One region of the Enterobacter sp. E14S genome, then DNA from elsewhere that is predicted to be linked to it. Evidence: predicted binding sites of a transcription regulator. Region 1 holds the regulator's gene; each other region holds the start of a gene.
The links. Region 1 encodes CRP, which controls carbon source genes, mostly activating them, when cyclic AMP is high. Its sites were predicted from a motif close to ATGTGANNNNNNTCACAT; they were not measured.
Positions count from the first base shown of each region.

Region 1 (7,819 bases):
TTGCGGCGTTGCGCAGAGCGGACGATTTAAGAGAAAGATAGCTTTTGAGCGCGGGCAATAGCGGAAGCCGTTTTTGCTTATCCGCCATCAAGTCGCGGGGATAAAGCGGGCGCTGCGTGCGCAGCACGCGGGCGATGCGGCTGAAATGCCAGGCGGCAAACTGGCCGACCGGGTTATCGGGATGCTGGCGGGCGATTTTCTCCAGCGCGCCCAGCTGTTTTTCCATGTTAAAGCGCGTCGGGTAACGGTGATAGAGAATATCATCGGCCAGCACGCGCAGACGTGCCGAGACGGTCTGCGCGTTCCAGCGGATCACCGCTTCGGCGTGGCTGCGCTCGACCAGCTTTTGCACCTCCTGCGGGTGGTGAAGGCTTACGGAGATATGCTCCTGCAGATCCAGCCCGACCTGGAAGGTGCGCAGCAGCCGCTTGTACTCGTGGTTCTTGTTGGCGGCGAGCATATGCAGCTGCTGATAGCACTGGCTTATCAGATCCACCACCTTTTGCTGGCGCGTCAGCAGCGGCGGTAAGGATTTTTCCGGGTCGGTATGCTGGGTGAGCAGGGTGTATTTGGCTTCGCAGTAATCCGCAAGCTGCACATAGAGCAGGCTCAGGGATTCACGCAGCGGCTGCTCCCGCCACAGCCAGAACCAAAACCAGTTAAACAGCCCGTACCATAATGTCCCCAGGGCGTAGATCAGCAGCGGCTCCCACACCGGCATGTTCCCGGCGAGGCTCAGCGTGAAAATGGCCGCAATCAGCGAAGCGGGAAGCAGGCGGGCGTGCAGCGAACTGATTTCCGCCGTGACGCCGAGCGTCATCGCCAGCACGGTCAGGATCAGCGGCAGCGGGATATCCCGGGCGAGCAGGAGTTGTACGGCGAGGCTACACCCGGCAAACAGGCAGCCACCGATAATCAGGCGTTTGAAAAAGCGCTTATGCGGCGTGTCCAGACCGGCAATGTTGCAGCAGGCGGGCACGAGGGAAAACAGCAGGCCTTGCTGAAGATGTCCGAGGATCAGGCCTATGGCCACAGGAAGACACAACACCAGCGTTTGTCGCAGTGCGTAGTTAACTTCCGGGTGATAGATCAGCCTGCGCCACATGGGGAGTAGAGACAAAAACGGCGTGACACCTTGCGATGGCACGCCGTTTAAGCGGAATTAACGCGTTCCGTAGACCACGATGGTTTTACCGTGGGCGGAGATCAGGTTTTGATCTTCCAGCATTTTCAGGATACGACCCACGGTTTCACGGGAGCAACCGACGATCTGACCAATTTCCTGACGGGTAATTTTAATTTGCATACCGTCCGGGTGGGTCATGGCGTCTGGCTGTTTCGCCAGGTTCAGCAGGGTTTGTGCGATACGGCCGGTAACGTCCAGGAAGGCGAGGTTACCCACTTTCTCTGACGTGACCTGCAGACGGCGCGCCATCTGGGAAGAAAGACGCATCAGGATGTCAGGGTTAACCTGAATCAGCTGACGGAACTTCTTGTAAGAAATTTCAGCCACTTCACATGCTGTCTTTGCACGAACCCAGGCGCTACGTTCCTGGCCCTCTTCAAACAGGCCCAGTTCACCGATGAAATCGCCCTGGTTCAGATAAGAAAGGATCATCTCTTTCCCTTCTTCATCTTTGATCAGCACTGCCACCGAGCCTTTAACGATGTAATACAACGTTTCCGCTTTTTCACCCTGGTGAATCAGCGTGCTCTTCGATGGGTACTTATGAATGTGGCAATGAGACAAGAACCATTCGAGAGTCGGGTCTGTTTGCGGTTTGCCAAGCACCATGCGCTGTTATCCTCTGTTATAAGCTGTCACCAGAGTCATCAGATGCATCCGGACTCTGGGGTTGCAATCGAATTCTTACCCATACCCTGGGAAGTCGGCTACCGTAACGTTTCGCAGCCAGTAAAGTTTGATGTCCTCTGCATACACGTGTAACGTCAATGTATTACTGTAGCATCCTGAGTGTTTTAGCATAGCTTTCGCCGCGTGTCTCCTGGTGTCTCGCTTCAGCATGATGCAGGTCGCCTTCCATTGCGAGAAATGTAACGCACGCGTAATCTGTCACCAAAAATGCAACGTTGGAGTTAATGAATATGCAAGCGCGCGTGAAATGGGTTGAAGGTTTAACGTTCCTGGGCGAGTCCGCGTCAGGACACCAGATTTTGATGGACGGTAACTCCGGCGATAAAGCACCCAGCCCAATGGAAATGGTGCTGATGGCGGCAGGCGGATGCAGCGCAATTGATGTGGTGTCGATTCTGCAAAAAGGTCGTCATGACGTGACGGGTTGTGAGGTTAAACTCACGTCAGAACGTCGCGAAGAGGCGCCACGCCTGTTCACCCATATTAACCTGCACTTTGTGGTCACCGGTAAAGAGCTGAAAGACGCGGCGGTCTCGCGTGCGGTGGACCTGTCTGCGGAGAAGTACTGCTCTGTGGCGTTAATGCTGGAGAAAGCGGTAAAAATCACGCATTCGTATGAAGTGCTCGAGGCGTGATTGATGGGGCATCGTGCGTGTTGATGCCCTAACCCTCTCCCATTGGGAGAGGGAACATGCTCACGCGATCTGTTTCCCTTCCATCAGTCGCTCCACCAGCGGCGTCATGATGAGCTCCATCGCCAGCCCCATTTTTCCGCCCGGCACGACTAACGTATTCATGTGCGAAATAAACGAGCCCTGCAGCATTGCCAGCAGCCATGGGTAATCAATGCCTTCGAGATTGCGGAAATGGATCACCACAAAGCTCTCATCCAGCGACGGGATGCTTTTGGCCGCGAACGGGTTGGATGTGTCCACCGTCGGCACGCGCTGGAAGTTGATATGGGTGCGGGAGAACTGCGGCGTCAGGAAGTTAATGTAATCCTCCATGGAGCGCACCACGGAGTCCATCACCGCCTCTCGCGAATGGCCGCGCTCGCTCATGTCGCGCGTCAGCTTCTGGATCCACTCCAGGTTAACGATAGGGACCACGCCGACCAGCAGATCCACGTGGCGCGCCACGTCGTGTTGAGGCGTGACCACGCCGCCGTGCAATCCTTCGTAAAAGAGGACGTCGGTGGGTTCCGGCAGCGGCTGCCACGGGGTAAAGGTTCCCGGCACCTGATTCCAGGGTACGGCTTCATCATAGGTATGCAGATACTTGCGGGACTGCCCTTTGCCGCTCTTACCGTACTCTATAAAGGTTTGTTCCAGCAGGCCAAAGTCATTGGCCTCCGGGCCGAAGTAGCTGATGTGTTTACCCGAATCGCGCGCCTTACGAATGGCCATGTCCATCTCCGGACGCGTGTAGCGGTGAAAGCTGTCGCCTTCGACCTCCGCCGCACGGAGATTCAGCTGGGCGAAAATCTTGCGAAATGCGAGGCTGGTGGTGGTGGTTCCCGCACCACTCGACCCCGTAACGGCAATAACCGGATGTCTGGCAGACATAGCAACTCCCTGACTGAAAAGGGTGGAAGATCAGCCGTGAAACGCGTTGCGGGGCATGATATTGACCGTCTCATGCAGTTCTGACCACACCAGCACCACGTCGCCGCTTTTCAGCTGGCGCTTAACATCGTTGACCTTTTGCTCAAGCGAGCGTTCCTGTTCACCATAATCGGTGCCTTCGCGTAATACAAAGCTTTCAATCAGATTGTCGAGCGTTTCGGGATCCAGATCCTGCCAGGGAATAATCATTTTGCACCGTCCAGATAAGGGGTCAGCCAGTCAGGAATACGCGCCTCAAGCCACATTTTCGGGCGGCGCAGCGTGCCGCCGATAAACCCGACGTGGCCGCCATGCTCGGTCAACTGATAGTGAACGTTGTCGGGCAGGAATTCCTGAGCGGGGATCGAGTGATGATCCATAAACGGGTCATCTTTGGCATGAATAATCAGCGTCGGCTGCGTGATCTTGCTGAGCAGCGGCATGGCGCTGCACTGACGATAATAGTCAATCGCATCGGCGAAGCCGTGGATTTTCGCGGTGATCAGGTCGTCGAACTCGCGGATACGACGCACCTTTTTCAGCTGGCGTAGGCTTACCGGCAGGGTATCCGGGTAGGCCTTCAGTTTACGCGCCGCGTTGGCCTTCAGCAGGTTGAGCAGGTAGCGCTGGTAGACGCGGGAAAAGCCTTTATCCATGTGGTAGCTGCACTGCTCGAGCATAAACGGCGCGGAGACAATGACGGCGGCATCCAGCGGGACGCTTTCGCCCTCTTTGGCCAGCAGACAGGCCAGCATATTGCCGCCAAGCGAGTAGCCCACGGCGGCCGTTGGCACGGTGCCATAATTTTCCCGCAGCCAGTGTAAAAACCACGTCCCGTCTTCGGTTTCACCCGAGTGATAAATGCGTTTCTGACGATTCGGTTCACCGCTGCAGCCGCGAAAATGCATCACCACGCCGAGCCAGCCGCGCGCTTTTGCCGCTTCAATTAGCCCATGCGCATACGGGCTGTGCAGGCTGCCTTCCAGACCGTGAAAGACCACCAGACGCGGTTTATGGCGAGCCTGTTCAGGCGCTTCGCTCCAGGCGAGATCCAGAAAATCACCGTCTGGCAGGTCAAGCCGTTGCCAGTGCGGGGTGAACTGAACCTTGCGGCGGATCAGTCGCGGCAGCATGGTCTGCAAATGGGGATTGGCCACGCCGCGCATAGGCACGAACTCAGTGCTGTCTTCGGCCGCAATGTCGAAGTCTGATGGAATGATTTGGGTCATAAGCGCGATGCTGATTCTTGTCGGAAATTTACGATACTTTCCGAATTGTACCCCGTTTAAGCTGGATTTCCGAACCCGGTACGGATTCTGTTCTTCAAACGGGGTAAACAGGTCAGTCAGCCTGCAGCATCGCTTCCAGCTGTTCCTGCGCGTCGAGCCAGGCCATCTCGCACTCTTCGAGACTGGATTTGGTCTTCGCCTGGGTTTGCAGGCAGTCGGTCAGCTCCGCTTTGCGGCTCTGGTCATACAGACCGCTATCGCCAAGCTTCTCTTCAACGACAGCCAGCGTGGCGTTGAGTTTTTCCATCTCTTTTTCGAGACGGGTAATCTCTTTACGCAGCGGCTGCGTCTGGGTGCGAAGCTCCGCTTCACGACGCTTCTGGTCTTTACGCGCCTGCGCGCTGTTGGCGTTGTCTTTTGCTGACTCTTCCGGCTGGTTTTCCTGCTTCTGCACGTCCGTCAGCCACTGCTGGTAGTCTTCCAGATCGCCGTCGAACGGTTCAACTTTGCCGCCGTGCACTAAATAGAGATCGTCCGTGGTGGAGCGGATCAGGTGACGGTCGTGCGAAACCACAACCAGCGCGCCTTCGAACTCAATCAGCGCTTCGGTCAGCGCCTGGCGCATGTCGAGATCCAGGTGGTTGGTCGGTTCATCGAGCAGCAGCAGGTTCGGGCGCTGCCAGACGATCAGCGCCAGCACCAGGCGGGCCTTTTCGCCGCCGGAGAAGCGCTCGGTGTTTTCAGTCACCTTATCGCCCTGGAAGCCAAAGCCGCCGAGATAGTCGCGCAGCTTCTGCTCCATCTCCTGCGGCGCCAGACGCGCAAGGTGCTGAATCGGTGATTCATCCGCGCGTAAAAATTCCAGCTGATGCTGGGCGAAGTAACCCAGCTTGATGCCCTTCGCCAGGCCGATTTCACCGCTGATCGGGTTAAGCTCGCCCGCCAGCAGTTTGATCAGCGTCGATTTACCGGCGCCGTTACGCCCCAGCAGGCCAATGCGGGAACCCGGCACCAGGTTGAGCTTGATGGAATCGAGAATAATGCGGTCGGCATAGCCCGCGCTGACCTTCTCCATCTTAAGCAGCGGGTTCGGCAGGCTTTCCGGCTCGCGGAAGCTGAAGTGGAACGGGTTATCCACGTGCGCCGGGGCAATCATCTCCATGCGTTCCAGCATCTTGATGCGGCTCTGGGCCTGCTTGGCTTTTGAGGCTTTGGCCTTAAAGCGATCCACAAAGCTCTGCAGGTGCGCCACGCGCTGCTGCTGGCTTTCGTACATGGACTGCTGCTGGGCGAGACGCGTCGCGCGCTGGCGCTCGAAGGAGCTGTAGTTGCCGGTGTACTCGAACATCGTTTGCTGTTCGATATGAATAATTTTATCCACTACCGGGTCAAGGAAGTCGCGGTCGTGGGAGATCAGAATCAGAGTGCCCTGATAGCTCTTGAGCCACTTCTCCAGCCAAATAACCGCATCGAGATCGAGGTGGTTGGTCGGTTCGTCGAGCAACAGCAGGTCAGAGCGGCAGATCAGCGCCTGCGCCAGGTTGAGGCGCATACGCCAGCCGCCGGAGAAGTCGCTGACCGGACGTTCCAGCTGTTCGTTGCTGAAGCCCAGGCCGTGCAGCAGGCTGGAGGCGCGGGAGCGAATGGTCCACGCGTCGATGGCGTCCAGCTTGCCGTGAACGGTGGCGATGGCGTGACCGTCGTTGCGCTCGTTAGCAGAATGAAGTTCCGCTTCGAGCTTACGGTATTCACGGTCGCCGTCGATAACATAGTCGAGTGCCGGTTCGCTCAGCGCAGGCGTCTCCTGGTTTACCCAGGCGAGCTGCCAGTTTCCCGGGAAGGTAAAGTTACCGCCATCCGCGCTAATCTCGTTTTTCAGCAGCGCCAGCAGGGTGGATTTACCGCAGCCGTTTTTGCCGACCAGACCCACTTTTTGGCCCGGGTTGATGGTAGCAGTGGCGTTATCCAGCAGGACGCGCACGCCGCGACGAATTTGTAACGAGGAGAAAACAATCATAGAAGCGCCGTATGTTCCGACTATGTTAATTTGTCATTATGATAATGTAAGGTGTGGGCCATTTTCCGCACCGGGCCGCCATGGTAGCCCAAAACAGCGACGATACACAAAAACAGAAACAAGACCGGGAGGGGAATGATGTCTCAGACAGCAAAAGTGCTGCTGCTGTATGCCCATCCGGAATCTCAGGACTCGGTGGCAAACCGGGTGCTGCTTAAGCCGGCCACACAGCTTAGTAACGTAACGGTGCACGATCTCTACGCGCACTATCCTGATTTCTTTATTGATATCCCTTACGAGCAGGAGCTGCTGCGTCAGCATGACGTGATTGTGTTCCAGCATCCGCTTTATACCTATAGCTGTCCGGCGCTGCTGAAAGAGTGGCTGGACCGCGTGCTGAGCCGGGGCTTCTCCAGCGGGGTGGGGGGCAACCAGCTGGCGGGAAAGTACTGGCGTAGCGTGATTACGACCGGTGAACCCGAAAGCGCTTACCGTCACGACGGGCTGAACCGCTATCCGATGAGCGACATCCTGCGGCCTTTCGAGCTGACGGCGGCGATGTGCCGTATGCACTGGATGAGCCCGATTATTGTCTACTGGGCGCGGCGTCAGGATCCGAAAGAGCTGGCAAGCCACGCCAGAGCCTACGGTGAATGGCTGGCGTCGCCCATTCCGGCAGGAGGTCGTTAATGGAAGGATCGAATTTGCTCCTCGCCGGGGTGCTGTTTTTATTTGCGGCCGTCGTCGCCGTGCCGCTTGCAGCCCGTATTGGTATCGGTGCGGTGCTGGGGTATCTGCTGGCGGGGATCGCGATTGGCCCCTGGGGGCTGGGATTCATCAGCGATGTCGATGAGATCCTCCATTTCTCCGAGCTGGGCGTGGTGTTCCTGATGTTCATCATCGGCCTGGAGCTGAATCCTTCGAAATTGTGGCAGCTCCGACGCTCTATCTTTGGCGTGGGCGCCGCGCAGGTGTTATTCAGCGCCGCGATCCTGGGCGGCCTGTTAATGCTGACCCACTTTTCATGGCAGGCGGCGGTGATTGGCGGGATAGGCCTTGCGATGTCGTCGACGGCGATGGCGCTGCAGCTGAT
Region 1 is NZ_JBVODQ010000009.1:151,086-158,904, forward strand. Features, by position in the region: gene ACZ6J2_RS17455 (YccS/YhfK family putative transporter) at 1-1,105, opposite strand, end outside; gene crp (cAMP-activated global transcriptional regulator CRP) at 1,163-1,795, opposite strand; gene ACZ6J2_RS17465 (OsmC family protein) at 2,107-2,511, shown strand; gene ACZ6J2_RS17470 (phosphoribulokinase) at 2,572-3,441, opposite strand; gene ACZ6J2_RS17475 (YheU family protein) at 3,472-3,690, opposite strand; gene ACZ6J2_RS17480 (hydrolase) at 3,687-4,709, opposite strand; gene ACZ6J2_RS17485 (ABC transporter ATP-binding protein) at 4,822-6,726, opposite strand; gene kefG (glutathione-regulated potassium-efflux system ancillary protein KefG) at 6,865-7,416, shown strand; gene kefB (glutathione-regulated potassium-efflux system protein KefB) at 7,416-7,819, shown strand, end outside.

Region 2 (7,819 bases), on a different contig from region 1:
TTGCAGGTCGTACCCAAACACGCTCACCCGGCCGGACGTTTTATTGACCAGCGAGCTGATAATCCCAATGGTGGTCGATTTCCCGGCCCCGTTCGGCCCCAGAAGCGCGTAAAAATCGCCGGCCTCTACTTTCAGATCTATTCCGCGTAGCGCCTGAACGCCACCCGGATAGGTTTTTTTAAGCTGCTCAAGCTCCAGTGCAATTGCCATGAAATTAACTTACCTTCAGTTCTTACACACGTTGTGTGGTTTCATTAAAAGTCGGGTTACCCTATAGTAGCGCAACGCAATAACTCGGTTACAGGTCGCTAACCTCCATGAACAACATAGATACACTCATCAGCAACAATGCACTATGGTCAAAAATGCTGGTGGAGGAAGACCCCGGATTTTTTGGAAAACTCGCGCAGGCTCAGAACCCACGCTTTCTCTGGATTGGATGTTCCGACAGCCGCGTACCGGCGGAGCGCCTGACCGGCCTTGAACCCGGCGAACTGTTTGTTCACCGCAATGTCGCCAATCTCGTGATTCACACCGATCTCAACTGTCTTTCTGTTGTTCAGTATGCCGTGGACGTTCTGCAAGTCGAGCACATCATCATTTGCGGCCATTATGGCTGCGGCGGCGTGCAGGCGGCGGTTGAAAACACGGAACTGGGGCTCATTGATAACTGGCTACTGCACATCCGCGATATCTGGTTCAAACATAGCTCACTGCTGGGCGAAATGCCGCAGGAGCGTCGCATGGATACCCTTTGCGAACTCAACGTGATGGAGCAGGTGTATAACCTGGGTCACTCAACGATCATGCAATCAGCGTGGAAACGCGGGCAGAAGGTCTCTATCCACGGCTGGGCGTACGGGATTCACGATGGCCTGCTGCGCAATCTGGAAGTGACCGCCACCAACCGCGAAACGCTGGAGCAGCGTTACCGTTCGGGGATTGCCAACCTTCAGCTTAAGCATGTAAATCATAAATAAAGCCGGGGATGTTCTCCCTCTCCCTGTGGGAGAGGGCCGGGGTGAGGACATCAGCCCTCGATTACTCGTCCAGCAGTACCACTTTCCCCACATACGGCAGATGACGATAGCGCTGCGCGTAGTCAATGCCGTAACCGACGACGAATTCGTCAGGAATCGAGAAGCCCACGAACTCTACCGGCACCTGCACTTCACGACGGTCAGGTTTATCCAGCAGCGTACAAATCGCCAGAGATTTTGGTTCACGCAGGCTCAGGATCTCGCGCACTTTTGACAGCGTGTTGCCGGAGTCGATGATGTCCTCAACGATCAACACATCTTTGCCACGAATATCTTCATCCAGATCTTTCAGGATTTTCACATCACGGGTAGTGGACATGCCGCTGCCGTAGCTGGAGGCGGTCATAAAATCGACCTCATGGGGCACATGCACTTCACGGCACAGGTCTGCCATGAACATGAAAGAGCCGCGCAACAGACCGACCAGCACCATTTCGCTGCCGCTGTCCTTGTAATGTTCGGTGATTTGACGACCCAGTTCGGCGATACGCGCTTTGATCTCGGCTTCCGGGATCATCACTTCAACAGTATGTTTCATATTACTAACCAAATGATTTTAGTGAAAATCTCTCAATACGGATGAGTTAATATCCAGCACTGATACGCAAGCCAGCCATTATATCAGCAAATGGATAAGCCTGGCGTATGAGTTATAAAAAGCAAATATTGTGATTCCGATCACACTTGTTAATACCTATAATTAGTTGCTAGCAAATTATTAACAAAAACTGACGAGTACACTTTCTATGGCTGAAACAAACTCTAAACAGCCGCGTCTACTGGTGACATTAACAGCCGCATTCGCAGCCTTCTGCGCGCTGTATCTGTTAATCGGTGGCGTCTGGCTGGTCGCTTTAGGCGGCTCCTGGTACTACCCGATTGCGGGTCTGGTTATGGTTGGCGTAACCGTCCTGCTGTTGCGTAGAAAACAATCTGCACTGTGGCTGTATGCCGCCCTCCTTCTTGCCACCATGATCTGGGGCGTCTGGGAAGTCGGGTTCGACTTCTGGGCACTGACGCCGCGCAGCGACATCCTGGTCTTCTTCGGTATCTGGCTGATCCTGCCGTTCGTCTGGCGTCGCCTGATTGTGCCGTCCAGCGGTGCGGTGGCGGGCCTGGTTGTTGCCCTGCTGATTACCGGCGGCATTCTGACCTGGGCCGGCTTTAATGACCCACAGGAGATCAACGGTACGCTGAACGCAGAATCCACGCCTGCTGCGGCTATCTCGCAGGTCGCTGACGGCGACTGGCCAGCGTATGGTCGTAACCAGGAAGGTCAACGTTACTCCCCGCTGAAGCAGATCAACGCGGACAACGTTAAAAACCTGAAGGAAGCCTGGGTATTCCGTACCGGCGACCTGAAGATGCCGAACGATCCGGGTGAACTGACCAACGAAGTCACGCCGATTAAAGTCGGCAATATGCTCTACCTGTGTACGGCGCACCAGCGTCTGTTCGCGCTCGACGCGGCCACCGGTAAAGAGAAATGGCACTTTGATCCGCAGCTGAATTCCAACCCGTCCTTCCAGCACGTCACCTGCCGTGGCGTCTCTTACCACGAAGCGCGCGCCGATAATGCGAGCCCGGAAGTTATTGCTGACTGTCCTCGCCGCATTATGCTGCCGGTGAACGATGGCCGTCTGTTCGCCATCAATGCCGAAACGGGCAAGCTGTGCGAAACCTTTGCCAACAAAGGTATCCTGAACCTGCAGACCAACATGCCGGACACCACGCCGGGTCTGTATGAACCCACCTCGCCGCCAATCATCACCGATAAAACCATCGTGATTGCCGGTTCGGTAACGGATAACTTCTCCACGCGTGAAACCTCCGGCGTTATCCGTGGTTTCGACGTGAACACCGGTAAACTGCTGTGGGCCTTCGACCCGGGCGCGAAAGATCCAAACGCGATCCCGTCGGACGAGCACACCTTTACCTTTAACTCGCCAAACTCCTGGGCACCGGCGGCGTATGACGCGAAGCTGGACCTGGTCTATCTGCCAATGGGTGTGACCACGCCAGATATCTGGGGCGGTAACCGCACGCCGGAGCAGGAGCGTTACGCGAGTGCTATCGTGGCGCTGAACGCGACCACCGGCAAGCTGGCGTGGAGCTACCAGACCGTTCACCACGATCTGTGGGATATGGATATGCCGTCCCAGCCGACGCTGGCGGACATTACCGTTGATGGCAAAACCGTTCCGGTGATTTACGCTCCGGCCAAGACGGGCAACATCTTCGTGCTGGATCGCAGCAACGGCAAGCTGGTTGTGCCTGCACCGGAAAAACCGGTTCCGCAGGGCGCGGCGAAAGGCGATTACGTCAGCAAAACCCAGCCGTTCTCTGACCTGAGCTTCCGTCCGAAGAAAGACCTCAGCGGTGCGGACATGTGGGGTGCCACCATGTTTGACCAGCTGGTGTGCCGCGTGATGTTCCACCAGCTGCGCTATGAAGGCATCTTCACGCCGCCATCTGAGCAGGGCACGCTGGTCTTCCCGGGTAACCTGGGGATGTTCGAGTGGGGCGGGATCTCCGTTGACCCTAACCGTCAGGTGGCGATTGCCAACCCGATGGCGCTACCGTTCGTTTCCCGCTTGATCCCACGCGGTCCGGGCAACCCAATGGAGCAGCCGAAAGACGCGAAAGGCAGCGGTACCGAAGCCGGCATTCAGCCGCAGTACGGCGTGCCGTTTGGCGTAACGCTGAACCCGTTCCTGTCGCCGTTTGGTCTGCCGTGTAAACAGCCTGCCTGGGGTTATATCTCCGGTCTGGATCTGAAAACTAACCAGATCGTATGGAAAAAACGTATTGGTACGCCACAGGACAGCATGCCGTTCCCGATGCCTGTTCCGGTGCCGTTCAATATGGGTATGCCAATGCTGGGTGGCCCAATTTCTACCGCCGGTAACGTGCTGTTCATCGCGGCAACCGCAGATAACTACCTGCGCGCGTACAACATGACCAACGGTGAAAAACTGTGGCAGGGCCGTCTGCCGGCGGGTGGACAGGCCACGCCGATGACCTATGAAGTGAATGGCAAGCAGTACGTTGTCATCTCAGCGGGTGGTCACGGTTCGTTTGGCACCAAGATGGGCGACTATATCGTCGCGTATGCGTTGCCTGACGAAAACAAGTAACTGAAAAAGCCGGGTGGCGGCTACGCCTTACCCGGCCTACGGAAAGATGAAAAACGGCAACCTCGGTTGCCGTTTTTGTGTTTGTTCCCTCTCCCCGTGGGAGAGGGCTAGGGTGAGGGCATCAGGCCGCACTGTTTCAAATAGTGAACCCCAGCATCATCCCCGTATCTTCATGCTCCAGCAGGTGGCAGTGCGCCATATAGGCAAACTCTTTCGGCGCCTCATGGTCAAACTTCACCAGCACCTCGCTGACGCCGCCCTCCACTCTCACCGTATCTTTCCAGCCCGCGCGATGCGCATCCGGCGCTTTACCGTTCTCTGTGAGAATGCGGAACTGGGTGCCGTGGATATGGAACGGGTGCAGCATCATGTCCCCTTCGCCTGAAATCACCCAGCGCTCAAGCTGACCCTTTGTCGCAGCAAACATCGGCGTGTTCATGTCGAACGCTTTGCCGTTGATCATGTTGGCGTTGTGGAAATCAAAGCCGTGGTCGCCGTGATTCATATTCCCCATGCCGCCCATTTTGCCGTGGTCCATATTCATGTGGCCCATCATCTGGCCGTGCTGCATCCCCGCCATCGCCTTATCGCCATATTTCGCCATCAGCGCCTGCATGCCCATCATATCGAGCATCGGGTTCATGGAGAGCTGCAGCTTGCGCTGCGTAAGCCCATCCAGCGACGGGAGGGCTGGCAGGGTGGTTAACGTATCAGGCAGCGTGCCGGAAGCGGCCACCAGCAGCGGCTGAATACGCAGCACCGGATGCGGCTTATCAAACGGTGCGACCGCCATCCCCATCTGGCTCACCGGCAGGGTTACGAGGTCAAACGGCTTGCCGTCGCTGATATCCACCAGCACCTCAAAGCGTTCGCCCATGAGCATCGGCAGCTCGCTCACCTTCACCGGCTCCGGCAGCAGCCCGCCGTCGCTGGCTACCACGTACAGCGGACGTTTATCGCTGGCGGCGAAATTGAGCGAGCGCGCGTTACAGCCGTTGAGCAGGCGCAGGCGCAGCCAGCCTTTCGGCGCGGCGTGCTGAGGGTAAATGGCGCCGTTGGTCAGCAACGTGTCGCCAAACCAGCCTACCGCCGCGCTCATCACGTCCAGCTGGTAGTCTATTTGCCCGTCAGCGTTGAATTTCTTGTCCTGCACAATCACCGGTACGTCGTCGATGCCCCACTGCTTCGGCAGGCGCAGCAGGCGGCTTTCGTCGTCTTCAATCAGCACCAGCCCCGCCAGCCCCATCGCCACCTGATGGCCCGTTTTGCCATGCTGATGCGGATGGAACCAGCAGGTCGCCGCGCGCTGATCGGGCGTAAAGGTGACGCTGCGCGTACCGCCCGCTTTGATGATGCCCTGCGGCCCACCGTCCACCTCGCCCGGCACTTCCAGCCCGTGCCAGTGCAGCGTCGTCTCTTCGGCGAGCGTGTTGTGGATATCCACCGTCACCGTTTTCCCTTTACGTAGCTGAAGCGCCGGACCGAGCAAATTGCCGTTATAACCCCACGTCGTGGCGTGGTGCTCGCCGAACGTCGTTTTACCGGCCTGAACCACAAGCTGGATACGGCTGCGGGCGTCAGCGGTCACTAAGTCAGGGATGGGTAAGACAGGCCTGTCGGCCGCAAAAACGCGCGGCTCCAGAGTGGTAATGCGCTGGCAGCCCCCAGCACAGCGGAATATTTTAAAAAATCACGACGTTGCATGTTCATTTCCTTATTTCCAGCAGGCGATCTTTTGAGCATAAACCCTCCCCTTACCGGAAGGTCAAGTCAAGCGGCAATAATAAAGATCGTCGCACCGGCATCAAGTATGCTAACGTTAATTTTCCGTGAAGAAGTGGTAGAAGCAATGAAGACGTTTTTCAGGACAATTTTGTTCGGAAGCCTGATGGCAATGTGTGCGAACAGCTATGCGCTAAGTGAAAATGAAGCGGAAGATATGGCCGATTTAACGGCGGTTTTTGTATTCCTGAAAAATGATTGTGGCTACCAGAATTTACCCAACGGGCAGATTCGCCGCGCGCTGGTCTTTTTTGCCCAGCAAAACCAGTGGGATCTCAGCAACTACGACAGCTTCGACATGAAGGCGCTCGGCGAAGACAGCTACCGTGACTTGAGCGGTATTGGTATTCCCACTGCCAAAAAATGTAAAGCGCTGGCTCGCGACTCACTCAGCCTGCTCGCCTACGTCAAATAACCTTCCCGACGCCCCCCTGTTGAACCTATAGCCGTGCAACCACGGTTATAGTTAGCTATCATGTTTCGCTCATTTTTTTGTGAGCGTAACGGATGTTAACAAAGGAGGAGTCCGCGTATGGCCGACCACACGTTGTGGCATGAAACACTGCATGACCAGTTTGGTCAGTACTTTGCCGTTGATAACGTGCTCTATCATGAGAAAACCGATCACCAGGATCTCATCATCTTCGAAAACGCCGCCTTTGGCCGCGTGATGGCGCTGGACGGCGTCGTGCAAACGACCGAGCGCGACGAGTTTATCTATCACGAAATGATGACCCACGTTCCGCTGCTGGCGCACGGACACGCGAAGCATGTCCTGATTATCGGCGGCGGCGACGGCGCAATGCTGCGTGAAGTGTCCCGCCATCGTTCCATTGAAACCATCACCATGGTGGAAATCGATGCGGGCGTCGTCTCTTTCTGTCGCCAGTATCTGCCCAACCACAATGCCGGTAGCTATGACGATCCGCGCTTTAGCCTGGTGATTGACGACGGCGTTAACTTTGTTAACCAGACCTCGCAGACCTTTGACGTCATTATCTCCGACTGCACCGACCCAATCGGCCCCGGCGCGTCGCTGTTTACCTCCTCCTTCTACGAAGGCTGCAAGCGCTGCCTGAACCCGGGCGGGATCTTCGTCGCACAAAATGGCGTCTGCTTCCTGCAGCAGGATGAAGCGCTCGATAGCCATCGTAAGCTGAGCACCTATTTCGATGACGTCAGCTTCTATCAGGCGGCCATTCCGACGTACTACGGCGGGATCATGACCTTTGCCTGGGCGACGGATAACGACGTATTACGCCATCTCTCCACCGAAATTATTCAGGCCCGCTTCCATCAGGCCGGTCTTCAGTGCCGATACTACAATCCGGCTATTCATACCGCAGCGTTTGCGCTGCCGCAGTACCTGCAAGACGCATTATCCACTAAGGGGGTGAGCTAATTGAAAAAGCTTAAACTGCATGGCTTTAACAACCTGACGAAAAGCCTGAGTTTTTGTATTTACGATATCTGCTATGCCAAAACAGCGGAAGAACGCGATGGTTACATCGCCTATATCGACGAACTCTACAACGCCAACCGTCTGACCGAGATCCTGTCAGAAACCTGTTCCATTATCGGCGCAAACATCCTGAACATCGCCCGACAGGATTATGAACCTCAGGGCGCCAGCGTGACCATTCTGGTCAGCGAAGAGCCGGTCGACCCGAAGCTTATCGACAAAACTGAACATCCGGGCCCGCTGCCGGAAGTGGTCGTGGCCCACCTGGATAAAAGCCATATCTGCGTGCACACCTACCCGGAGAGTCACCCGGAAGGCGGGCTGTGCACGTTCCGCGCCGATATTGAAGTATCGACCTGCGGCGTGATTTCCCCGCTGAACGCGCTGAACTATTTAAT
Region 2 is NZ_JBVODQ010000004.1:69,614-77,432, forward strand. Features, by position in the region: gene ACZ6J2_RS11390 (ABC transporter ATP-binding protein) at 1-210, opposite strand, end outside; gene can (carbonate dehydratase) at 318-980, shown strand; gene hpt (hypoxanthine phosphoribosyltransferase) at 1,042-1,578, opposite strand; gene ACZ6J2_RS11405 (glucose/quinate/shikimate family membrane-bound PQQ-dependent dehydrogenase) at 1,787-4,177, shown strand; partial or broken gene cueO (multicopper oxidase CueO) at 4,314-5,881, opposite strand; gene ACZ6J2_RS11415 (YacC family pilotin-like protein) at 6,027-6,374, shown strand; gene speE (polyamine aminopropyltransferase) at 6,492-7,361, shown strand; gene speD (adenosylmethionine decarboxylase) at 7,362-7,819, shown strand, end outside.
Region 2: a site for CRP is predicted at 1,707-1,724, ahead of hpt (hypoxanthine phosphoribosyltransferase). Genes of this name have one in related genera too.

Region 3 (7,819 bases), on a different contig from region 1:
TCAATCTGGCGCGGGTTAATCAGCGATTTGCCGTTAAAGCCCATCTTGCGGATCAGATCGACCTCGCGCAGGAACCCGGCCTCGTCGTTAACGTCTGACCACACCACGTCGAAGGCGTCGATGCCCGCCGCGCGGGCGGCGTGCAGCACGGCGCAGCGGGCGTAGAACAGCTCGGTGCCGTCTCCGCGCTCGGTCTGCATGTCCATCACGTAGTCAAAGGCGGCCAGCGCAATCCCGATGAGGCGCGGAGAGCTGCGGGCAATCGCCACGGCGTTGATGACGCCAATGGCCGATTCAATCGCCGCCATCACGCGGGTGGAACCAACCTCGCGGCCACACTCCTGCTCGATACGTTCGAGATGGCTTTCCAGCTCGTAGATATCGTCCGGCGTGTCGGTTTTCGGCAGGCGGATCACGTCCACGCCGGCCCGCACGGCGGCTTCCAGATCCAGCAGGCCAAACGGCGTGCTGAGCGGGTTAATACGCACTACGGTTTCGATATCCTGATACATCGGGTGCTGCAGGGCGTGGAACACCAGCATGCGCGCGGTATCCTTCTCGCGCAGGGCAACGGCGTCCTCAAGGTCAAACATGATGGAGTCGGGACGGTAGATAAAGGCTGTTGAGAGCATGGCGGCGTTGGCGCCCGGCAGGAACAGCATACTGCGGCGGAGTTTGCTCATTTCAGCGCCCCCCAATTGATGGCCTGTTCATCGGCGGCACGCATCAGCGCGCTTTGCAGGCGGGCGCGGATCACACAGTCCAGCGCCCCTTTGTCTTCAATAATAATTAATCCCTGGTGCACGTTCATGGCGCGCAACGTGTCGTTGACCACCTGGCGAATTTGCTCGCCAAACTGCTTAATCACTTCACTGTGGATGACTATCTCCAGCTCGTCGTGAGCGGGAGCGATTTTCACCATCAGGTCGCTGGACTCCTGCGTTCCGGCCAGCGCCTCCCTTACAATTTTCATGATAAATTCCTGGTAGTTAAGCGACTTCCGCACTCGCACGGTAATGCGTTTCGAGATGCGCGAAGGTGGAGTCCGGGACAATCTCCCGGATCCGGGAAAACTGCTGTGTCTTCAGTAAGCGGCGCACTTCGGACGCTGAAATAGCGTTGCCGGTGGCCTTGATGCGCGGCATTTCTACCACCTCGATATGCGAGGCCAGCAGGTCGTGCAGCGTCTGGTTGTACTGGCGGGTGATATCGCAGAACGGCTCCGAGCCGATGAAGCGGTGCGTGATGCCGAGCGCCGGGGCGATGAAGTCCCGGAAGATCAGCACGTCGATCTCGCTCCACGCCTGCTGCACCTTGCCGGTCTCCTTCAGGAAGTAGGCCGGGAAGGTGGCGCGGGAGATGATGTACTGCGAGCCTTCATGCACCACCACGTTCGGCAGATGCGCCACGCCCGCGCGCACCATCTCGAGGCGCGCGCTGAACGGGAAGAACGAGGCGTCTTCACGCACCACGAACAGGTGCAGGGCGTCGCACCGCTGCGCCGCCTGCTCCACCAGATGGCGGTGGCCGAGGGTGAACGGATTGGCGTTCATCACTATCGCGCCAATGTTCTCCCCGCACTTGCGCTTCGCGCGCAGGGAACGGCAGTAGCGTTCGATCCCCTGCGGGGTGTTCTCCATCAGCACCGCGTTGTTCCCGCTCTGGGCAATCGGCCAGAAGCCGCTGCGGGCAAAGCGCTCCCGGTTGCACGGACGGGTGCAGAGGAAGAGATGAAAATGGCCGCACTCCAGCGCCGCATTTTCCACCTCTGCCAGCAGCCGCGCGCTGAGGTTCTCGCCCCGAAGCTGCTCGTTGACCGCCACGCATTTGATAACGTTGGCAGCAAGCCCAGCGCAACCCACCAGCTGCGAGCCGGACCAGGCTTCGACAAACAGCGTGATGTCGTTGTCCAGGCCAAGGCCGCTGTCTGCCAGCAGGTAGCGGATCTGGCTTAAGCGTTCCGGGTGTTTCGCCACGACGGTGTGGCGAAAATCGATGGGTTGACTGTTCATGCCGTCTTTCTTAATGTGCTGCCGCAAGCCCGACGGCTGGCGCTTCCACGATCACGTTGCTGAGATGACCGATATGCTCGATCTCCACCTCAATGCGATCCCCTTCTTTCATAAACAGCGGCGGATTGCGCTTTTTACCCACTCCGCCCGGGGATCCGGTGATGATCACATCGCCCGGGCTGAGGCGGGTGAAAGTGCTGATGTACTCGATCAGCTCCGCAACCTTGTGGATCATGCTGCTGGTGTTGTCTTCCTGTACCATGCGGCCGTTCAGCCAGGTGCGGATCGCAAGCTGGTGCGGATCCGGGATCTCATCCGCCGTCGCCATCCACGGCCCAAACGCGCCGGTTTTGCGCCAGTTTTTACCGGCGGTAAACCAGGTGTGCTGCCAGTCACGGGCGGAGCCGTCCATGTAGCAGCTGTAGCCCGCCACGTGGCGCAGGGCGTCATCGCGACTGATGTTCTCCCCGCCTTTACCGATGATCACCGCCAACTCGCCTTCGTAGTCGAATTCGCTGGAGTGGCGCGGCTTCAGCACCGGCTCGTTGTGGCCGGTCTGTGAATCGGGGAAGCGGACAAACAGCGTCGGGGCCGGGTTATGCTGGTCAAACTCCTTGCGCTTGTCGGCATAGTTCATGCCCACGCAGAGGATCTTTTCCGGCTGCTCGATCACCGGTAAGAAGGTGATGGCGCTCATCGGCACGTCCACGGCATCGTTCAGGTAGCGGGTGGCCTGCGCCAGCCCGTTGCCCTGCAGCAGCGCCTTGAGGTCGCTGTAGCGGTCGCCGAGACGGCGGCCTAAATCAATCACGCCATCGGCCTGGACGATGCCGTAGCTGCGTTTTCCCTGGTATAAAAAGCTTGCGAGTTTCATTGTTCTTTCCTGAAAACTTAAACGAGGAAGTTGCCCAGAATCAGCAGTGAGACAGAGACGTTAATCGCCCCGCCGATACGGGTAGCAATCTGGGCGAACGGCATCAGGCTCATACGGTTGCCTGCGGTCAGGATCGCCACGTCGCCGGTACCGCCCTGGCCGCTCTGGCAGCAGGAGACGATGGCGACATCAATCGGGTGCATACCAATCTTTTTGCCGACGAAGAAGCCGGTTGCCACCAGTGCGGAAACGGTGCTGACAATCACCAGCAGGTTGCTGACGGTGAACGCCGCCACCAGTTCATGCCACGGGGTGATGGCCACGCCGACGGCGAAGAGGATTGGGTAGGTCACGGAGGTCTGGAAGAATTTGTACACCACCTGAGAGCCTTCCAGCAGGCGCGGAGAGGCGCCGTTGCAGAGTTTCACCAGGACCGCCATAAACAGCATGCCAACTGGTGCTGGCAGGCCAATCAGCTTGTGGCCGAGCATGCCCAGCATGTAGAGCAGCACCGCCAGCAGCGCGCCGGAGGCGATAGTGGTGACGTCCGCTTTGCCGGAAAACGCAGGCTGAGAGACGGTGGCATCGGCATTCGCGCGGTTAGGCATCAGCTGGCCTTCACCGGTCAGATGCGGGAAGCGTTTACCGAGCTGGTTCAGGCAGCCGGAGATGATGATTGCCGTCAGACCGCCGAGCATTACCATCGGCAGCACGCGGCCGAGCGCCACGCCCTGGTCCATGTGCAGCAGGGTGGCATAGCCGATGGAAAGCGGGATCGCCCCTTCCCCGACGCCGCCCGCCATAATCGGCAGAATGATAAAGAAGAAGATCTGGAACGGCTCAAGACCCAGCGCCAGGCCAACGCCCATCCCTACCAGCATGCCGACGATTTCACCGCACAGCATTGGGAAGAAGATGCGCAGGAAGCCCTGAATCAGCACCGTGCGGTTCATGCTCATGATGCTGCCGACGATAATGCAGCAGATGTAGAGATAGAGAATGTTGGTGGATTTGTAGAACTTGGTGGTGGACTCGACCACCACGTCCGGCAGCAGGCCATAGTAGACCAGCGCGGAAGGGATAAAGGTGGCGCAAATCGCCGCCGCGCCGAGCTTGCCGACAATCGGCAGGCGTTTGCCAAACTCGCCGCAGGCAAAGCCGAAGAAGGCCAGCGTTGCCACCATGACCACGATATCGCTCGGCAGTTTTCCGCCCAGGCAATCAATCGCAATCAGCGCGCCCGCCAGAACGAACAGCGGCAGAGGAATAATCCCAACTTTCCAGGTATCCATAATATGCCACCAGCGCTCTTTGAGCGAAGGCCGCTGAATTTCAATCGGGTCGTGGGTAACAGAGAAAGAATCGTCAGTTGTGCTCATAATAAGCCCCTTGGTTATTTTGTGCGTTCAGCTTAGAGTCACAAAGGCTTACTTTATGTGAGGGATGGCATATTAAAAGCGAAGTTTTAATGGCAGCTATGGTTTTAATGGTTTCTTTTATTTAATGTGATTTATACCTTATTTATTGCCGTGGTTTTTATGGTTTCTTTTCCGAATTGAACAAACAAATAACATTTATCCGGGAAGCCCGAAGCACGTTCGCCTTCAGGATAACTCTTTTACAGCGCCCGCTGTGCAAGGGATCACAAGTTTTCGGCAAAGCGGGCGTCAGCGCAAAAAAAGATGATATATTGGCGATCTTTGCTGCTACCTCGCGTGATAGTTATGAAAGTTTCTTTCCAGATTAAGCTGTTTATTTCGCTGGTTGCCTTTTTCTCGGTACTTTTCGCGCTGCTGGGCGGATATTATTATACCGACGTCGGGAAGCAGCTTTATCAGGAAATGAGTACGCGTGCCAAAATACAGGCTGAAGAGATTGCGCTTATTCCGACATTGCGTCATGAAGTTGAACAAAAGAATATCTCCGCCATCCATGATTTTATGCAGAAGATGTCTGCACACAGCGACGCCAGCTTTATTGTGATTGGTGATAATAAAGGGCAGCATCTTTTTCACTCCGTCTTTGCCGACAGAGTGGGCACAACCCTGGTTGGCGGAGACAATGAGGCCGTATTGCAGGGTAAAAGCACCACCACCATCCGCAAAGGCGGGCTGGGCATTTCGCTGCGCAGTAAAGCCCCCATCTTTAACGCTGCCGGACAGGTGGTCGGCATCGTTTCGGTAGGCTATCTCACCAGCTACCTTGATACCATTACCGTCAGTAAGGTGGTCAATATCCTGATTGCCGCCGTGCTGCTGCTGATCGCTCTCTTTATCTTCTCCTGGTTCTTTACCCGCAGCATTAAGAAGCAGATCTTCTCCCTTGAGCCGCGCGAGATCGGCCTGCTGGTGCGCCAGCAGAAAGCGATGATGGAGTCTATTTATGAAGGGGTGATTGCCATTGACGATCGGCGGCGGATTGAAGTCATCAACCAGGCGGCACGCAAGCTGCTGGGCCTGAGCCAGCCGGCCCGCGAGCTGCGCGGACAGCTGATAAGCCAGGTGATCGATCCGGTCCCGTTCTTCGACACGCAGACGATGCTGGCGAAAGATACCCATGACGAGATTTGTCGTTTTAACGATCTCACGGTGATTGCCAGCCGGGTGCACATCATGCTTGAGGGGTCGCTGCAGGGCTGGGTGATCACCTTCCGCGATCGCAACGAGATCGACTCGCTGAGCGCCCAGCTCAGCCAGGTAAAACGCTATGTCGATAACCTGCGCATCATGCGCCACGAGCAGTTAAACAGGATGACCACCCTCTCCGGCCTGCTGCACATGGGCCGCTATGAGGAAGCCATTGGCTACATTCAGGCACAGTCGGAGCATGCCCAGGAGCTGCTGGACTTTATCTCTTCGCGCTTCAGTTCCCCGACCCTGTGCGGCCTGCTGCTGGGGAAAGCCGCCCGCGCGCGGGAGAAAGGCGTCGAGCTGTGTTTCGACCCGGGCTGTCGGCTGGACAGACCCTTCCTGCCCCTTGGGGAGCAAGAGCTGATTTCAATTATTGGCAACCTGCTGGATAACGCCATCGAAGCGACACAGCGGTCGCCGCTTCCCCACGCGCCGGTAGAAGTGCTGATCAAACTCAGCGAACAGGAACTGATTATTGAAGTGGCCGACCAGGGCGTTGGCATTACACCGGCGATCCGTGACCGGATCTTTGAACGCGGCGTCACCACCAAAACACGCGGCGATCATGGGATTGGCCTGTACCTGATCGAAAGCTACGTCACACAGGCTGGCGGCGCGATAGAAGTTGCCGATAATACCCCGCGCGGCGCCATTTTCTCCTTGTTTATCCCGGCCACGGGAACCGCCCGGCAACTGGAAGACACCGACTATGCAACATGAACTTATCGACGTACTGATTGTTGAAGACGAGAACGAACTGGCGCAACTGCACGCGGAGCTGATAGGCAAACATCCGCGTCTGAGGCTGGTAGGCATTGCCTCGTCGCTGGCTGCGGCCCAGGCAGAGCTTGAAAGCAAACAGCCGCAGCTGATGCTGCTGGATAACTACCTGCCGGACGGTAAAGGCATCTCGCTTATCAATAACCCCATGCTGGCCCGCGCCAACTGCTCGGTGATTTTTATTACAGCCGCCAGCGATATGGACACCTGCAGCCAGGCGATTCGCAACGGCGCGTTCGACTACATCCTCAAACCCGTCTCCTGGAAGCGGCTCAGCCAGTCGCTGGAGCGGTTCGTGCAGTTTGCGGAACAGCAGCGGGTCTGGAAGATTGTCGACCAGCAAAACGTGGATTCGCTGTATCAGCTCCAGGCGAAAAACTACCGCCTGGACAATGGCAGTAAAGGCATTGAGGAAAATACGCTGGCGCGGGTGCAGACGCTGTTCAACGACAAGGCAACGCACTGCTTTACCGTGGATGAGGTGGTGAGCGAAACCGGATTAAGCAAAACCACCACCCGGCGCTATCTGGAGCACTGCGTGGAGGCGGGTTTTCTGACGGTGGAGATGCTGTACGGCAAGATTGGGCATCCGAGGAGGATGTACAAGCGTAGTGCGGTTTGATGAAAGGTTCCCTCTCCCTGTGGGAGAGGGTTAGGGTGAGGGCAACAGCCCGCACTATCTTAATACATACCCATACAGCCGCTTAATCCCGTCGGCATCCTTCTCGCTGTAAACTCCCTGCAGCTCCGGCGAGAAGCCCGGCAGCAGGTTGACGCCCTCCTCCAGCGCCAGGAAGTAACGCTGTACCGCCCCGCCCCAGACCTCACCCGGCACCACGCACAGCACGCCCGGCGGATAGGGCAGCGCCCCTTCGGCAGCAATGCGCCCTGCGGCATCACGTATGCGAACCAGCTCCACCTCACCGCGAATATAGGCCCGGTTCGCATCCTGCGGGTTCATCACCACCTCCGGCAGGCTCTCCTTGCGGAACATCGCCTTCTGCAGATCCTTCACGTCAAAGCTGACGTAGAGATCGTGCATCTCCTGGCACAGCTGGCGGAGGGTGTAATCCCGGTAGCGCACCGGGTATTTCTGGAAGATCGTCGGCAGCACGTCCGCCAGCGGCGTGTCGTCTTCAATATGCTGTTCGAACTGGCCCAGCATCGCCACCAGCTGCGCCAGCTTCTCGCTGCTTTCGGCAGGCGTCAGCAGGAACAGGATCGAATTGAGGTCGCATTTCTCCGGCACGATGCCGTTTTCGCGCAGGTAGTGCGCCAGAATCGTCGCCGGGATCCCGAAATCCGTGTACTCCCCGGTTTCGGCATCGATACCCGGCGTGGTCAGCAGGAGCTTGCACGGGTCGACAAAGTACTGCTCGCGGGCATAGCCCTCAAAGCCGTGCCATTTGGCCCCCGGCTCAAAGCTGAAGAAGCGCAGCTCGCTGGCAATGGCGTGCGTCGGATGATCCTGCCACGGCCGGCCCGTCACCACCGGCGGGATAAACGGTTTGATCATATGGCAA
Region 3 is NZ_JBVODQ010000008.1:102,291-110,109, reverse strand. Features, by position in the region: gene citE (citrate (pro-3S)-lyase subunit beta) at 1-683, opposite strand, end outside; gene citD (citrate lyase acyl carrier protein) at 680-973, opposite strand; gene citC ([citrate (pro-3S)-lyase] ligase) at 990-2,012, opposite strand; gene ACZ6J2_RS16360 (fumarylacetoacetate hydrolase family protein) at 2,023-2,886, opposite strand; gene ACZ6J2_RS16355 (2-hydroxycarboxylate transporter family protein) at 2,904-4,265, opposite strand; gene ACZ6J2_RS16350 (ATP-binding protein) at 4,611-6,236, shown strand; gene ACZ6J2_RS16345 (response regulator) at 6,226-6,918, shown strand; gene ACZ6J2_RS16340 (ornithine decarboxylase) at 6,973-7,819, opposite strand, start outside.
Region 3: a site for CRP is predicted at 4,390-4,407, ahead of ACZ6J2_RS16355 (2-hydroxycarboxylate transporter family protein). Genes of this name have one in related genera too.

Region 4 (7,819 bases), on a different contig from region 1:
CCTGGCCCGGCAGCGCGTTAAACACCACCTCCGCTTCATCGCCCGGCTTCAGGCGCAGCAGCGAGTTCTGACGGAACTGGGCCACGATCTGACGCTTCTGTTCAGGAATAAAGACCATCACCGGACGCAGCGGCAGCGCGGCGGCGTACGTCCCCGGACGGATCAGCACCTGGGTGATGTAGCCATCGCTTGGCGCACGGACCACGGTCTGATCCAGGTTGTATTTGGCTTCAGCAAGCTGCGCGCGTAAGGAGGCAATCTGCGACTGCTCGCCGTTCACCATGCTGTCCAGCTGGCTTTGAATCTGCGTCTGTTCGGCAACGGAGCCTTTCACCATCGCATCCTGTGCGAGATAATTTTGGCGCGCGTTGTCGATATCGCTTTCAGAAAACGGATTCACCTTTGCCTGGCTGCCTTTCAGGTAGCGCTGATAATCTTTAAACAGACGATCGCGTTCAGCCGACACGCGGGTGGTATTGGCGACCGCTTCCGAAAGCTGCGCTTTCAGATTGTCGATATTGTGCGTTGCGGTCACCAGGTCGGCCTGGAGTCTGTCGACGCGCGCCTGGTAGCGGCCCGGATCCAGTTTAAATAACACTTCGCCTTTTTTAATTAGCTGGTTATTTTTATCGGTCACTTCACTGACCACCCCGGTAACCTGCGGCGTAATTGGAATAGAAATAACCGCCTTTTGCGCCGTAAAGGTGTACGGATGGTTATAGTTCATTAACAGAATAAGTCCGGCAACAATAAACACCCCGCCTAATGTCGCGGTGGCAAGCGTCCACTGGTTTACCGGAATACGGAATATTTTAAAAATCACCCAGGCAAATGCCACATAGGTCAAAATAATTAACAGATCCATGATTAGCGCTCCAGCGTGTTCTTATCAGCAGCGGGATGTACCGCGGCCAGTTTTTGTTCTAATTCGGCCACGCGTTTGGCCAGCGCATCCATGCCCGGAACCTCATCAGGCTTGGTGATGTGGTTTTGCATCCCCCAGCCGCGATCCTCACGGTACAGCGTGGCCCATATCCACAGGAACGGCCAGATGGCATGGAGCGTAAACAGGCTAATCCAGCCTGCCGTGTGAATCGCATCGGCATGCGGATGGTTACGCTTTTTGGCCATATTATAAGGAATGTCATGGATGGCGATGATTCCATAAAAGAGAACCAGAAATACAAAAATCAATACGCCCAGCGCAAAATAGTTGAGAAACATATTCTCCTCACTTAAACAACGTCAACTCATTGAATTAATAAAACAGTACGCAACCTAATTAATTTATTTTGAAATACAGAAGGTATGCTGGTTATTTCAGAGCCGGGGAGTATCGTTTTTTATAATATCTCCGTGCAAGTTTATAAGCGTGTCAAAATATATCCTGAATAATAATATACTTAACCTTACAATATGAGCGTAATCCACGTTTTAACTTTTCGCCATACCACACTTCAAAAGTGGTTTTTTAGCTTAACGTGTCGCGCTATGCCATCCTGACGCCGAATCGCTAAGCAGAGTTTGCCGCCGATCGCAGCCGGAGAAATCTGCATAAAAATATTTTGTGAAATCAGTCACAATCCAGAAACAAACCCACAAAACCAAATCGTGACAACCATCACATAAAAGGATGGTTTTTGCCGCATTTCTCGCCGTCGTATTTTTTTGCCCACCTTTTTTGTGACTAAGATCACCTCATTGACATCCACACCCCCTACCTTTACGTGATGTGCGTCACACAAATTTTCGCTGTCTGGACAGTTGAACGATTCAGTGCCAGATTTCACAGCATCAGAACAGGGCCCGGCTACCTCTGCCGCCTCATTAACAATAAACCTCGGGCCGCAAGCCTAAGCGTAAACAGAAGAAGGGGTGTTTTATGTCATCCGATTTCAAGATCAAAGTTCAAAGCTTTGGTCGTTTCCTCAGCAACATGGTGATGCCAAATATCGGCGCGTTTATCGCGTGGGGTATCATCACTGCATTGTTCATTCCGACAGGGTGGTTGCCTAACGAAACGCTGGCGAAACTTGTTGGCCCAATGATTACCTATCTCCTGCCGCTGCTCATCGGTTTCACCGGTGGTCGTCTGGTGGGCGGTGACCGTGGTGGCGTAGTAGGTGCCATCACGACCATGGGTGTTATCGTCGGTGCGGATATGCCGATGTTCCTCGGTGCAATGATTGCCGGTCCTCTGGGCGGCTGGGCGATTAAGAAATTCGACGTCTGGGTTGATGGTAAGATCAAATCCGGCTTCGAAATGCTGGTGAACAACTTCTCTGCGGGCATCATCGGGATGATCCTCGCGATTCTGGCGTTCCTCGGCATTGGCCCTGCGGTTGAAGTGCTGTCCAAAATTCTGGCGGCAGGCGTTAACTTTATGGTGGCGCACGACATGCTGCCGCTGGCGTCTATCTTCGTTGAACCGGCGAAAATCCTGTTCCTGAACAACGCCATCAACCACGGTATCTTCTCGCCGCTGGGTATTCAGCAGTCTCACGATCTCGGCAAGTCTATCTTCTTCCTGATTGAAGCTAACCCAGGTCCGGGTATGGGCGTACTGCTGGCGTACATGTTCTTTGGTCGCGGCAGCGCTAAGCAGTCTGCTGGCGGCGCGGCAATCATTCACTTCCTGGGCGGTATCCACGAAATTTACTTCCCGTACGTGCTGATGAACCCACGTCTGATCCTGGCCGTTATCCTTGGCGGTATGACCGGCGTGTTCACCCTGAGCGTGCTGGGCGGCGGTCTGGTGTCTCCAGCTTCTCCGGGTTCTATCCTGGCGGTGCTGGCGATGACCCCAAAAGGGGCGTATTTCGCTAACATCGCGGCCATCTGTGCGGCCATGGCCGTCTCCTTCGTGGTCTCTTCTATCCTGCTGAAAACCAGCAAAGTGAAAGAAGATGACGATATTGAAGCGGCGACCCGTCGTATGCACGACATGAAAGCCGAATCCAAAGGCGCGACCCCGCTGGCGGCTGGCGACGTGTCTAACGACCTGAGCCACGTGCGTAAAATCATCGTTGCCTGTGACGCCGGTATGGGTTCCAGCGCAATGGGTGCAGGCGTGCTGCGTAAGAAAGTGCAGGATGCGGGCCTGACCAACATCTCCGTCACCAACAGCGCCATTAACAGCCTGCCGCCGGACGTTGACCTGGTCATCACGCACCGCGACCTGACCGAACGCGCCATGCGTCAGGTGCCGCAGGCACAGCACATCTCGCTGACTAACTTCCTCGACAGCGGTCTGTACACCAGCCTGACCGAACGTCTGGTTGCGGCGCAGCGTCACGAAGACAATGAAGTGAAAGTGCGCTCAAGCCTGCAGGACAGCTTTGACGAGAGCAACGCCCACCTGTTCAAACTGGGTGCGGAAAACATCTTCCTCGGTCGCACAGCGGCAACCAAAGAAGAAGCGATTCGCTTTGCCGGCGAGCAGCTGGTGAAAGGCGGCTACGTTCAGCCTGAATATGTTGACGCGATGCTGGAACGCGAAAAACTGACGCCAACCTACCTGGGCGAATCCATCGCGGTGCCGCACGGTACGGTTGAAGCGAAAGATCGCGTCCTGAAAACCGGCGTCGTATTCTGTCAGTATCCGCAGGGCGTGCGCTTCGGTGAAGAAGAAGACGACATCGCCCGTCTGGTGATTGGTATCGCCGCTCGCAACAATGAGCACATTCAGGTGATTACCAGCCTGACCAACGCGCTGGACGATGAGTCTGTCATTGCGCGTCTGGCGAGCACCACCAGCGTGGAAGAAGTCCTGGCACTTCTTAACAAATAAGTTCTCTTCCCTCTCCCCTCTGGGGAGAGGGCTAGGGTGAGGGGAAGCGTTCCTCACCCCAGCCCTCTCGGGTAAAAACATTGATGAAGGTTAACACTATGAAAGCATTACATTTTGGCGCAGGTAACATCGGTCGTGGTTTTATCGGTAAACTGCTGGCAGACGCGGGCATTACGCTGACATTCGCCGATGTGAATCAGGTGGTCCTGGATGCCCTGAATGCGCGTCATAGCTATCAGGTCCATGTAGTCGGTGAAAACGAGCAGGTTGAGACGGTATCCGGCGTCAACGCGGTCAGCAGCATCGGTGAAGACGTTATCGACCTGATCGCCAGCGTCGATCTGGTCACCACGGCCGTGGGTCCGGTCGTTCTTGAGCGCATCGCTCCTGCGGTTGCGAAAGGCCTGGTAAAACGTAAAGCGCAGGGCATCGACACTCCGCTGAACATCATCGCCTGTGAAAACATGGTGCGCGGCACCACGCAGCTGAAAGGTCACGTGCTCAACGCTGTTGCGGACGAAGACAAAGCCTGGGTTGAAGCGCACGTCGGGTTTGTGGATTCCGCCGTGGACCGTATCGTTCCGCCGTCTGAATCCGCCACCAACGACCCGCTGGAAGTGACCGTGGAAACCTTCAGCGAGTGGATCGTTGATAAAACCCAGTTTAAAGGCGCCCTGCCGACCATTCCGGGAATGGAATTAACCGATAACCTGATGGCATTCGTCGAACGCAAACTCTTCACGCTGAACACCGGGCATGCTATAACCGCGTACCTCGGAAAATTGGCCGGTCATCAGACCATTCGTGACGCGATCCTCGATGAGAAGATCCGCGCGGTGGTGAAAGGGGCAATGGAAGAGAGCGGCGCGGTGCTGATCAAACGCTACGGTTTTGATGCTGATAAACACGCAGCATACATCCAGAAAATCCTCGGTCGCTTTGAAAATCCGTATCTGAAAGATGACGTTGAGCGCGTGGGCCGTCAGCCTCTGCGCAAACTGAGCGCGGGCGACCGTCTGATTAAGCCGCTGCTGGGCACGCTGGAATACGGCCTGCCGCACGCCAACCTGGTGAAAGGGATTGCCGCCGCGATGCACTACCGCAGCGAGCAGGACCCACAGGCGCAGGAACTGGCTCAGCTGATTGATGACAAAGGCGCGCAGGCTGCGCTGGCGCAGATTTCCGGTCTGGACGCCAACAGCGACGTGGTTGTGGAGGCGGTTAACGCATACAACGCAACCAAATGATGCACAGTGCGGCGCAGGTTAACCTGCGCCCAAATAATAGATTGTCAGATATGCAGGCAATAATGGAACAAACCCAGGCCTTTGAAAATCGTGTGCTTGAGCGTCTGAATGCTGGCAAAACCGTACGAAGCTTCCTGATTGCCGCCGTCGAGCTGTTAACCGAGGCGGTGAATATCCTGGTGCTTCAGGTGTTTCGCAAAGACGACTACGCGGTAAAGTATGCTGTAGAACCGTTACTGGACGGAGACGGACCGCTGGGCGATTTATCCGTGCGTCTGAAGCTGATTTATGGTCTTGGCGTGCTCAACCGACAAGAGTATGAAGATGCGGAGCTGTTAATGGCTCTGCGCGAAGAGCTCAATCATGACGGTAACGAGTACACCTTTACCGATGATGAGATCCTGGGGCCCTTCGGCGAGCTGCACTGCGTCAGCGCGCTCCCCCCTGCTCCCCATTTTGATAACAGCGACCCTGAGCTATACGCGATGCAAAAGCTGCGTTATCAACAGGTTGTCCGCTCCACGATGGTTCTCTCCCTGACTGAGCTGATTTCTCGAATCAGCTTAAAAAAAGCGTTTCAGAAGTAAGCCTGCTCACATTGGTGTATCCTTCCCTGTAAATTCCCCGTTTTCAGAGTTATTTGTCATGAAAGAAGTCGAAAAGAACGAAATTAAACGCCTGAGCGACCGCCTGGATCTGATCCGCCACCAGATGGCTGGCCTGTCACTGGTCGATTCCGCCGAGAAGTACGCCGAGCTGGAAAAAGAAGCCGCCACGCTGGAAACAGAAATCGAGCGTCTGCGCGAATTGAAAGGCCAGAAGCTGAGCAAAGAAGCGCAGAAGCTGATGAACATGCCGCACCGCCGTGCGATCACCAAAAAAGAACAGGCCGACATGGGCAAGCTGAAGAAAAGCGTCCGTGGTCTGGTGGTGGTACACCCGATGACCGAGCTTGGCCGCGAAATGGGCCTGAAAGAGATGACGGGCTTTTGTAAGACCGCGTTCTGATACTTCCCCCTCTTCCTGTGGGAGAGGGCCGGGGTGAGGGCATCAGGCCCCACCCTGCTTCAAATTGGCCCAACCAATCCCCCTTTTCTTTCTTCCCCGGTTCACAATTCCATTATTTCCGCTCACAAACTCATTGCCTGACCATAACATTTGGTTAACCATTCATTGTCATTAACCCTACAACACAACATTGGCAGGACCACTTTTACACAACCTGTGACGCAGAGTTGAGCGGAGACTCACCCGCAGCGCAGGCTGTCTGGTCCCCAGGAGACCTGCATGAGCCTCTGGCAACAAAACTACGACCCGGCCGGAAATATCTGGCTGTCGAGCCTGATCGCATCGCTTCCGATCCTGTTCTTCTTCTTTGCGCTGATTAAGCTCAAGCTGAAGGGCTACCTCGCCGCGACGTATACCGTTGCTATCGCCCTGATGGTGGCGCTGTTCTTCTATAAAATGCCGGTCGATCGCGCGCTGGCCTCCGTCGTCTACGGTTTCTTCTACGGCCTGTGGCCAATTGCGTGGATCATCATCGCGGCGGTGTTTGTCTATAAAATCTCGGTGAAAACCGGGCAGTTCGACATAATCCGTTCGTCGATTCTCTCCATCACGCCGGACCAGCGCCTGCAGATGCTGATTGTCGGCTTCTCCTTCGGGGCATTTCTTGAAGGCGCGGCAGGCTTTGGCGCACCGGTGGCGATCACCGCCGCGCTGCTGGTCGGGCTGGGCTTTAACCCGCTCTATGCCGCTGGCCTGTGCCTGATTGTGAACACCGCGCCGGTTGCGTTTGGCGCGATGGGTATTCCGATTCTGGTGGCCGGACAGGTCACCGGGCTAGACAGCTTCGAGATCGGCCAGATGGTTGGCCGCCAGCTGCCCTTCCTGACCATTATCGTCCTGTTCTGGATCATGGCGATTATGGACGGCTGGCGCGGCGTGAAGGAGACCTGGCCTGCAGTGATGGTGGCGGGCGGTTCGTTCGCTATCGCTCAATACCTCAGCTCGAACTTCCTCGGCCCGGAGCTGCCGGACATCATCTCCTCGCTGGTGTCGCTGGTCTGTCTGACGCTGTTCCTGAAGCGCTGGCAGCCGGTGCGTATTTTCCGCTTCGCCGACATGGGCGCCTCGCAGGTCGATCAAACCCTGGCCCGTACGGGCTATACGGCAGGACAGGTGATCCGCGCCTGGTCGCCATTCCTGTTCCTGACCGCAACGGTGACCCTGTGGAGCATCCCGCCGTTTAAAGCCCTGTTCGCCCCGGGCGGCGCGCTGTACGACATGGTGATTAACATCTCTGTACCGTTCCTCGACAAGATGGTCGCCCGTATGCCGCCGGTGGTGCACGCCGCTACGCCGTATGCCGCTGTCTATAAATTCGACTGGTTCTCCGCCACCGGTACCGCCATCCTGTTTGCCGCTATCCTTTCCGTGGTGTGGCTGCGCATGAAGCCTGCGGCCGCGGTGCAGACCTTTGCCGCGACCATTAAAGAGCTGATGCTGCCGATTTACTCCATCGGCATGGTGCTGGCGTTCGCGTTTATCTCGAACTACTCCGGCCTGTCATCGACGCTGGCGCTGGCGCTGGCCCATACCAGCCACGCTTTCACCTTCTTCTCGCCGTTCCTCGGCTGGCTGGGGGTATTCCTGACCGGTTCCGATACCTCGTCTAACGCCCTGTTTGCCGCGCTGCAGGCAACGGCAGCCCAGCAGATTGGCGTGTCGGACGTCCTGCTGGTGGCGGCGAATACCACCGGCGGCGTGACCGGGAAAATGA
Region 4 is NZ_JBVODQ010000011.1:59,991-67,809, forward strand. Features, by position in the region: gene ACZ6J2_RS18625 (HlyD family secretion protein) at 1-865, opposite strand, end outside; gene ACZ6J2_RS18630 (DUF3302 domain-containing protein) at 868-1,224, opposite strand; gene ACZ6J2_RS18635 (PTS mannitol transporter subunit IICBA) at 1,883-3,790, shown strand; gene mtlD (mannitol-1-phosphate 5-dehydrogenase) at 3,889-5,037, shown strand; gene mtlR (mannitol operon repressor MtlR) at 5,034-5,624, shown strand; gene ACZ6J2_RS18650 (YibL family ribosome-associated protein) at 5,683-6,045, shown strand; gene lldP (L-lactate permease) at 6,325-7,819, shown strand, end outside.
Region 4: a site for CRP is predicted at 1,726-1,743, ahead of ACZ6J2_RS18635 (PTS mannitol transporter subunit IICBA). Genes of this name have one in related genera too.